3 regions of the Yersinia sp. SCPM-O-B-9106 (C-191) genome follow, and region 1 is predicted to be linked to each of the others. Evidence: predicted binding sites of a transcription regulator. Region 1 holds the regulator's gene; each other region holds the start of a gene.

Region 1 (3,288 bases):
AACCCTATCAATCAGGAAAAGCTGCTTGCCCAGGCGGAGAGCCTGTGCCAACAACGTAACGTCCGGCTGACACCGCAACGTCTTGAAGTATTACGATTAATGGCACAGCAGCCCGGTGCAATCAGCGCTTATGACCTGTTAGATCTGCTGCGTATTTCTGAGCCGCAAGCAAAACCACCCACAGTTTATCGCGCTTTGGATTTCTTGTTGGAACAAGGGTTTATTCACCGCGTAGAATCAGCGAACAGCTATGTGTTGTGTCATCATTTTGAAGAACCAACTCATACTTCTGCGCTTTTCATCTGCGATCGCTGCAAGATTGTGACAGAACGCACCACAGTCGGCATCGAAGAAGCCTTGGCGCTGTTAGCAAAACAGTCGGGTTTTACCCTACGTCATAGTGTGGTTGAGGCTCATGGTTTATGTGCGGAATGTGGAGAAGTTGAAGCCTGTGAAAGTCATGAACATTGTGACCACGACCATTCTATTGTGACGAAAAAGAAATAACCTTCTGGTGATAAAATCAAACTGTCGCTAGAAAGGCGGCAGTTTCGAAGGGAACCCACTTATAAAAAATTTACCGCCTATATCCAATATAATGGATGCGGTTCATCATATATAGAATAGGTGGGAAATAATAAAATATAAGTAAGACACTTCCTTGTGTCCATATCGATATAAATACAGGAGTAGCAGAACATCCTCATTAAAAAAATCATCACTCTACGATGCAATAGAAATTAACACTCTACTAATAGAATGTGCCATTTAATAAAATGCATTCTGAAAAATGAGAGCCACGATAGATTTATATCAATATCAGTTTAAATCCATTTAACGCTGTTACCAGCGATATTTACTGTGGTCTTCCCAGGCTTTAACTTCTTTCTCGGCTTGCTCTTTCTGATAGCCGTATTTCTCCTGGATTTTACCCACCAACTGGTCACGCTTACCTTCAATGACGGTCAGGTCATCATCAGTCAGCTTGCCCCAATTCTCTTTAACTTTACCTTTAAACTGCTTCCAGTTACCGTCGACTTGATCTTTATTCATAATATCTCCGTTACCTTAAGATTCGTCAGTTTATTTAATTCAACACGGTAAGTATATTTACTCCCTAAAAACAAATTTAATTTAAATGAGTTATTCACAGTCATAATTTAAATTAAATATTGTTGCTTCGCTTACCGTATGAATAACTATAGCAAAGGATACTGACAATCAAAGTAAGATTAATATTAATCACTGTCACCATGGCAATAAACAGGAAATAAAAACTCGTAATTTTCAGTTAAAACAGCAATTAATAAGTTATTATCAGAATATTCTCAAACTAGATTGAGTTAAGTATTAGAGGAATTAAATGCTTTATATACCCTTCCATTGAAGGGTATATAAATAAACGTTAAAATCAGATCCAGTCGCCATTGCGGATGACACCAACAGCCAAACCTTCAATAGTGAAACTTTGCTCACGCAGATCGACAACAATCGGCTGAAACTCACTATTTTCTGGGAGAAGTTGTACGATATTACCTTGTTTTTTCAAACGTTTTACCGTCACTTCATCATCAATTCGCGCAACAACCACTTGCCCATTACGCACATCTTGAGTCTTATGTACCGCCAATAAGTCACCGTCCAGAATACCGATATCTCTCATCGACATCCCATTAACCCGCAGCAAAAAATCTGCACTCGGCTTAAACATGGAAGGATCAACTTTGTAATGCCCTTCGATATGTTGTTGGGCTAACAGCGGCTCACCTGCGGCAACCCGACCAATCAGTGGCAGGCCATCTTCTTCTTCCATCAATAAACGGATACCACGGGAAGCGCCGGAGACAATCTCAATAACGCCCTTACGGGCCAGTGCTTTTAAATGCTCTTCAGCGGCGTTAGGAGAGCGAAACCCCAGACGCTGCGCAATTTCGGCACGGGTCGGTGGCATACCTGTTTGCGCTAGGTGGTCGCGCACCAGGTCATAAACCTCTTGCTGTCTGGTAGTAAGTGCTTTCATTCCGCCCCCTGTTTGTTTATACAGTCTTGCTGTGAGTATATACAGGTAAGCAGGTATTGGGAACCAAAGAGTGAATAAAAACAGGGATTAATCACTGTTTACATCAACAGCATTGATTAACCAGCATGTTGCCAAAGCACAGTTATCCATATAAATAGCGCCAACAAGATGGCCAGAGACACGGCGGCAGAGCCCATATCTTTAGCCCGGCCTGATAGTTCGTGGAATTCACTGCCGATGCGGTCCACCACGGCTTCGATGGCACTATTAATGATTTCGATAATAATCACTAAAACAACACTGCCAATCAATAAAATCCGTGTGATTGCATCTACATCCAGCCAGAAGGCCAGTATGATAGCGAGTATGGCGGCCACCATTTCTTGCCGAAATGCGGCTTCATTTTTCCAAGCTGCGGTTAAGCCTTTAACAGAATAACCCGCTGCTTTATAGATTCGGATTAACCCTGTTGATTGGTTCGCCATATTTTATTGCCTTTATCTTAAGTTAATGATGATTTTTGCCGTTTTCTGTTGTCTCATCACCACAGATCTCAAAACCACTTTCTGGTATCCTTGCGACGAATTGCTAACAAGAGGCTTCATGTAGTTATGTCAGGTTGGCGTAAAATATATTATAAGTTGTTGAATTTACCACTTAAACTGTTGGTAAAAAGCAAGGTTATTCCGGCAGATCCTGTGACTGAGTTAGGGTTAGACCCGTCTCGTCCTATTCTGTACGTTTTACCTTACAATTCTAAGGCTGATTTGCTGACTTTGCGAGCGCAATGTCAGGCGCAGGATCTGCCCGACCCATTGATTCCATTGGAAATCGATGGCGTGAGCCTTCCCAGCCATGTCTTTATCGATAACGGCCCGCGGGTGTTTCGCTATTACGCCCCGAAACAGGAGTCGGTCAAGCTATTCCACGATTATCTGGATCTGCATCGCAATAATCCGGAGCTGGATATCCAAATGCTGCCGGTCTCGGTGATGTTTGGCCGCTCTCCGGGGCGTGAAGGCCATGGTACGCCACATCTGCGCGTGCTAAACGGCGTGCAGAAATTCTTTGCTGTATTGTGGCTGGGCCGCGATAGTTTTGTGCGCTTTTCGACCACGGTATCACTGCGTCGAATGGCCAGTGAGCATGGTACCGATAAAACCATCGCCCATAAATTGGCACGCGTAGCGCGAATGCATTTCTCGCGTCAGCGGTTAGCTGCGGTTGGCCCGAGCCTACCGGCCCGTCAGGATTTGTTCAAAAAACTG
Region 2 (3,288 bases), 1.8 Mb from region 1:
CGCGTGTTTATCAGAGTAGTGGAACAGCGCAGTTTTACCCAAACCGCACAAGACTTAAATTTACCTCGATCTAGTGTGACGGATGCAGTTAAGCAGCTTGAAAAACGCTTAAATGTCCGCTTATTGCAACGCACTACCCGGCATGTCAGTCCGACACTGGATGGGGAAGCTTACTACCAGCGCTGCCTGCAAATTATTGCTGATATAGAAGATGCTGAAATGGCGTTTGCTAATGCTAAGCCACGGGGCTTACTGAGAATCGATGTACAAGGCACCTTGGCTCGCCATTTTGTATTACCACAACTACCTGATTTTATAGCACAATATCCCGATATCGAATTATTTATCAGCGAAGGAGATAGGCTAGTTGATTTGATTCGTGAAGGCTTTGACGGCGTATTGCGTGTCGGTAATTTGCAAGATAGTGATATGGTGGCCCGCCGCGTGGCACTGCTACCACAGGTAACTTGTGCTGCACCGCGCTATTTGCAACAACATGGAACACCACTCACACCTAATGAGTTAGCCGGGCATCAAATGGTAGGGTTTCGTTCCAGTGCGACTGGCGGATTAATGCCATTAGAATTTTGTATCAGCACACAATCTCAGCCCTCCGCCAGGAAAGAGCTTTCATATCAACGGCTACAGCCCTATTTATCAGCTGAAGTTCAAGATATGAAAGTTCAAAATGTGAAATTACCGGCGGTTCTATCCGTTAGTGGCGCAGAAAGTTTTGTGGCTGCCGCACGGCTGGCATTAGGGATCATTCAGGTACCACGTTATCACATCGAATCAGACTTACGTGCCGGAACACTGATTGATATTCTCCCAGAATATGCCCCGCCCCCCATGCCGGTTTCTTTTCTGTATCCACGTAATCGACAATTGTCACCACGGGTGCGTATTTTCAGTGACTGGCTGAACCAAGTATTCCTGAAAGCATTTTCCTGACAATAATATCTCCTTGAAAGGCGATGCTGCTGACACCATAAGCAGCCGAGCTAGCCAGCTCGGCTACAACGCTAATTTATTAGTCTTTTTCAACGGATTGATAGATATCGATATCAAAATAGCCGTCACTTCTGCCGTCATTGAGGTAAACCTCATAACAAGCGCCCTCGGCTGGGTGATAGCCACTTTGTGGTAAATGCTGGTGATACAATTCTCCCCAAGCTTTAGCATAACCATCATCATCATCCGTTACTCGGGTGTGATACACCGCATATAGACCTGAGGGGATCACCTGTAACTCCAACTGGCCGCGAAGTTCTACTGGTAAGACATAGTCATCAGCGACAGATAAGGATACATCAGCCCGTAACTCAGCCGGTGGATTGGTTTCTGGGTTATCCCAGTAAAGTGCTAACCAATCTTTTCCTGGAATTTGGTGCTGGGTATAAAGTGATGATAGTTGGTCAAATCCTTTCGGGATGGTCTCGTGATAAGGCCCAACAACTCGGATACCCACAATCTTTTTCGATTCTTTTTCGACTATCTTGAATGTCATATCGCTACCTCGACTCAATGGTTTTAATAAAAACTAAGTGACTAAAGATACGAACTCACGCCATAACTGTACATTCATACAGTATAGCGGGATTTAATGACATTTGATTAGTTTTTAACCTTGATTTGCGAACTGTTTCGCAAAAAATCATCTGCTTGTTCAAGTTGAAGATGACTGAATACCTTGATCCCGTGACGACGCAGTAAAGCTGTTGTCACTCCCTGTCCTGCGCGTTGAGTACCATTAAAATGGCCATCATAGATACGGCTACTACCACAAGATGGGCTACCTTCAGTCAGAATGGCCAATGTGCACTGATGTTTTTGAGCCAATTCCAAGGATTGATAAGCCCCTTGCAGAAATTCCCGGCTGACATCATTACCCCATTGCTCAATCACCCGCGCCTGCCCCTGTAATACCGACTCGCCATTACCTTGCTGAATTTCTGCTGGTGGGCGTGGCACCGGCATTCCTGCGGCTAATTCTGGACAAATTAGCACCAGTCGCCCTTCATCCTGCCAGCGCTGAATAATTTCATCATGAACAGACAGAGCGCTGCCGTTATAACGGACAGGTTTCCCCATCAAGCAGGCACTGATCAGGATACGCGCAGGTTTGGATTCCACGAGATTTTCAACCTTACTATTGTGTGATAAATGAATTAGTGATGAATTAAAAATAACTATAGCCACCGATAATAACCAATTAATAGTGGCCAGTCATAAACTCAGAAAATAATTAACGCAAAGCAGATATTTCTTGGGTTAATAAATAGAGCGCGGCCTATTTTGAATGGTTATAGGCGGATAAGACTTGCGGTAACAATCTCGCCAGGCGCTTTGCCCACTGTTCCTGCCCATCGGGTTGAGTGATAAGATCCTGACGAATCTCTATTCCTACATAAGGTAAATGGCGCTGTTCCGCATGAAATGGCAAAGTGAAATCGGTTGCATCTGTCATGGCATAAGGTTGGTTAACTCCGACATTTAAGGAGCCATCTTGCTGTAAAAATGCCACTAACTGCAAAGAAAACTCAGGATTACGGTTAAATAAAGTTCCAACTTGCCACGGGCGTGAAATGTTTTTAAACGACGGGGTAAAGCTATGCATGGAAATAATGACACTGCTCTGGCCGCAATCATGGCGCTGATTAAGTGTCTGTGTAATTAAGTCATGATAAGGCTGGAATACCTCATTTCGACGGGCTTGAGCCTCTTCTACCGTGACACCAATATTGCGTGGTATCCGCGTGTTTTCCGAAATTTCAGGAATAGAGCTGGCGATACCCGGCGTGCGGTTACAATCAATCACTAAGCGCGAGTAACGCTGATGAATCAATGTTGCATCCAAATATTGGCTAAGTAATTGCGCGGTAGCCAATGAGCCAATATCCCAACCAATATGGCGGTCAATCTCCCCGGCGGGTAACCCCAAATCCCCAAGTTGGGCGGGAATACGCTGCCCGGCATGGTCTGCCAGCAAGATAAAAGGTGAACGGCTCTCTGGGCGTTCAATGGCCGCAGCCGGAGGTTCGCCATCACGTAATAAAGGAATCAAAGTGACATTGGACATGAATTGAATACCTGATATGAATGGATTTCGTAAATAACAGACTTTTATCCTAGCGGCTTATCCTTACTTCGCACACCCCGACCTTATACTTAAACTTTATGGTTTATGCGATTAGCCCCGCAATAACAGCAGGTTTTTACTTTTCGTTCCTGATAGTCATCTATTGATGTTATTTTTCATGTAATAATCTTCAGTAAATATTTATTTGT
Region 3 (3,288 bases), 1.3 Mb from region 1:
GCTGCACCCCGCGTGTTTGACACCTTGCTCGGTTGCGCAATTGCCTGGGTCGCGGTGAGTTTTATCTGGCCAGACTGGAAATTCCGCCAACTTCCCGCCGTAGTTCGTAGAACACTTAATGCGAACTGCCGCTATCTGGATGCTATCTTAGTGCAATATTATCAAGGTAGAGATAATAGTTTGCCTTACCGTATTGCCCGCCGTGATGCTCATAATTGCGATGCCGAATTGGCTTCCGTCATTTCAAATATGTCAGCAGAGCCCAAGAACGACAAAGAAACTCAGGAAGCCGCATTTCGTTTACTTTGTCTCAACCACACTATGCTCAGTTATATATCTGCGCTAGGCGCTCATCGTGAAAAGCTGACCAATACAGCTACGCTGAGGTTGCTCAACGATGCTATTTGTTATGTTGAAGGTACACTTGAGCAAGAACAACCCGACAGTATAAAAATGGCGCAAGTGTTAGCCGGCTTATCAACCCGGCTACAGAGCTGTAATCCTGAGCCGGAGAGCAAAGATCAATTGGTATTACAACAGATTGGCTTATTGCTTGAACTATTACCTGAACTCAGTGAGCTCAATAAACGTATCGGCCACACTGGCTAATTGAACCCAGGGCCAGTTTCTATCAATGGCCCTTCTTTATGCTGTTTCATATTGTGAAACATCGTCTGTGCGAATGTGCATTTCAAACCATTCAATAAGTTCACTGCGCATTATGAGGGGCAGCGCAGCATAGTGATGGCCACTGATCGCCCCAGCAAGAGCCAATAAAACATTCACGCCAAGTGAACACCTCAACGTACGCAACTTCAAATAACAGCGCTTAGCCCCTTCAAACCTCAATTCCGCTACACTCTTGATACCGACTTTCCATAATAGTCGCTCGAGGCTGGCACTGAGGTTAGGTAAGTCTTTCAACCGAACTGGCGGGCATTTTTTGCTTAAAACTTCAGATTTAGCCCCTTGATAGGCCTGTTTTACAAAATGGCGTAGTGCGAGGTCGTCATCCCACAAGAGAGAGTCCACCCAATAATAACGCAATAAAATAGGAATCCCCCGCTTGGCATAAACAAGATTGGTCATTTCTCTGGCACGAAATAAATTTTCAACCCTGTCATTTGCACGTAAATACAGCTCCCCCTCAGAAACCACTGAAAACATAATGCCATTGGCTAGCAACCCATAACCGCCAAATTGTGAGCGAGCCGTAATTTTCCCTAAAAAATCAAAGCGATTCTGTGCTTGTCTTATCTTATTCTCTGATATGTTTTTCATCACTACTCCTTTAGTAAAAATCCGATCCAACGTCCCTATCCAGTTGTAATAAGTGTAAGAGGAACAACTAATTAGAAAATACGCAATATGGATAACAGAGCCAAACACAAAATCAGTTTTCATGTATTTTCATCACAATAATGCGAAGCATCTTGTAAAAATTTAGTTGATCTTCGAACAAACAGTGACTACTGTATATACATACAGCACACTACAGGCGAGGTTCATAATGCGTACTCAATCACTAAAACCTTATAATGCTAATCATCATTCTCTTGCTACCCGTGATGTATCGCAACGAGTTGATACTCAAACGGATAGTGGCCTTATCAGTGAACTTGTGTACAGTGAAAACCAGTCTGCAGTAGCACAATTATTGCTTCCTTTATTACAACAGCTCGGTAAACAATCTCGATGGCTTCTATGGTTAACCCCACAACAGAAATTGAGCCGTTTATGGCTACAGCAATCGGGGTTACCAATAACTAAAGTCGTTCAGGCGAGGCAAATCAATCCATTATCAACTGTTGATGCTATGGAAAAAGCGCTGTTAACAGGAAATTACAGTGTTGTTCTTGGTTGGCTACCCGAGTTATCAGAAAATGACCGCATCAGATTGCGTTTGGCGGCAAAATTAGGGAACGCTTATGGGTTTGTTATGCGTCCTTTAGAAGACACAAAACTCGATCAAGGACAGTGCGCAACGTTAAAAATTCATTCTTCTTTGTATCATTAAGTAAATTTAGGATTTATCCCATGAATTATTACAATATTTAGGGCTTACTCCTGATAAATCGACATAAAGCGAGTCAGAATGCGGCTCACAGTAGAAAATAACGTCTACAAAAAGAGCCTTTTTACGGCTAAATCGTTAAAGATTATGCACAATTTCGGTTTTTTTTCAGTCAGAATATCACATCACACTTGTAACTTTCTCGCCACGTTGTAGACTTTACATCGCCAAGGTTGCTCTAAAACGCCAAATTATACTGGCAGCGTAATTAACGGGAGCGTTAAAACCTTGACGAAGAATTTTAACCAAGGGCTTAGCTTTTAAAGCTCATTGCCTATTTGGATGATAACGAGGCGTAAAATGAAAAAGACAGCTATCGCATTAGCAGTGGCACTGGCTGGTTTCGCTACAGTAGCGCAAGCCGCACCGAAAGATAACACCTGGTACACCGGTGGCAAACTGGGCTGGTCTCAGTATCAAAATACTGGCACTGGCGGTATCTATGGCGACCAAGGCAATGACGGTCCAACTCATAAAGACCAATTAGGTGCTGGTGCGTTCTTGGGTTACCAAGCAAACCAATACCTGGGCTTTGAAATGGGATACGACTGGCTTGGCCGTATGCCTTACAAAGGCGACGTTCGTAACGGCGACTTTAAAGCACAAGGCGTTCAACTGGCTGCAAAACTGAGCTACCCAATTGCTCAGGACCTGGACCTGTACACCCGTCTGGGTGGTATGGTTTGGCGTGCAGACTCCAGCGCGTTTAACGCAGCTTCTGGCACACGTTTGAACAACCATGACACCGGTGTTTCTCCATTGGTAGCTCTGGGTGCTGAATACGCATGGACCAAGAACTGGGCAACCCGTATGGAATACCAATGGGTTAGCAACATCGGTGATAAAGCTACCGTTGGTGCTCGTCCAGACAACGGCATGCTGAGCGTAGGTGTTTCTTACCGTTTCGGTCAGGAAGATGCAGTAGCTCCAGTAGTTGCTCCAGCACCAGCACCAGCTCCAGTTGTTGACACTAAGCGTTTCACTCTGAAATCAGACGTGTTGTTCGCTTTCAACAAGTCAACTCTGAAAGCAGAAGGCCAGCAAGCTCTGGATCAACTGTACTCACAGCTGAGCTCTATCGATCCTAAAGACGGTTCTGTAGTTGTTCTGGGCTTCGCTGACCGTATCGGTCAACCAGCTCCTAACTTAGCTCTGTCTCAGCGTCGTGCTGACAGCGTACGTGATTACCTGGTTTCTAAAGGTATCCCTGCTGA

The links. Region 1 encodes LexA, which represses DNA repair genes until DNA is damaged. Its sites were predicted from a motif close to TNCTGTATGTACATACAGNA; they were not measured.
Positions count from the first base shown of each region.
Region 2: a site for LexA is predicted at 1,572-1,591, ahead of sbmC (DNA gyrase inhibitor SbmC). Genes of this name have one in related genera too.
Region 3: a site for LexA is predicted at 1,471-1,490, ahead of sulA (SOS-induced cell division inhibitor SulA). Genes of this name have one in related genera too.

Region 1 is NZ_CP110791.1:3,985,743-3,989,030, forward strand. It holds gene zur (zinc uptake transcriptional repressor Zur) at 1-507, shown strand, start outside; gene OP863_RS18020 (CsbD family protein) at 844-1,053, opposite strand; gene lexA (transcriptional repressor LexA) at 1,412-2,020, opposite strand; gene OP863_RS18030 (diacylglycerol kinase) at 2,137-2,505, opposite strand; gene plsB (glycerol-3-phosphate 1-O-acyltransferase PlsB) at 2,632-3,288, shown strand, end outside.
Region 2 is NZ_CP110791.1:2,231,295-2,234,582, forward strand. It holds gene OP863_RS10215 (LysR family transcriptional regulator) at 1-951, shown strand, start outside; gene sbmC (DNA gyrase inhibitor SbmC) at 1,031-1,507, opposite strand; gene OP863_RS10225 (DUF523 domain-containing protein) at 1,615-2,133, opposite strand; gene OP863_RS10230 (N-formylglutamate amidohydrolase) at 2,291-3,079, opposite strand.
Region 3 is NZ_CP110791.1:2,667,962-2,671,249, forward strand. It holds gene yccS (YccS family putative transporter) at 1-609, shown strand, start outside; gene OP863_RS12370 (TfoX/Sxy family DNA transformation protein) at 646-1,281, opposite strand; gene sulA (SOS-induced cell division inhibitor SulA) at 1,511-2,017, shown strand; gene ompA (porin OmpA) at 2,375-3,288, shown strand, end outside.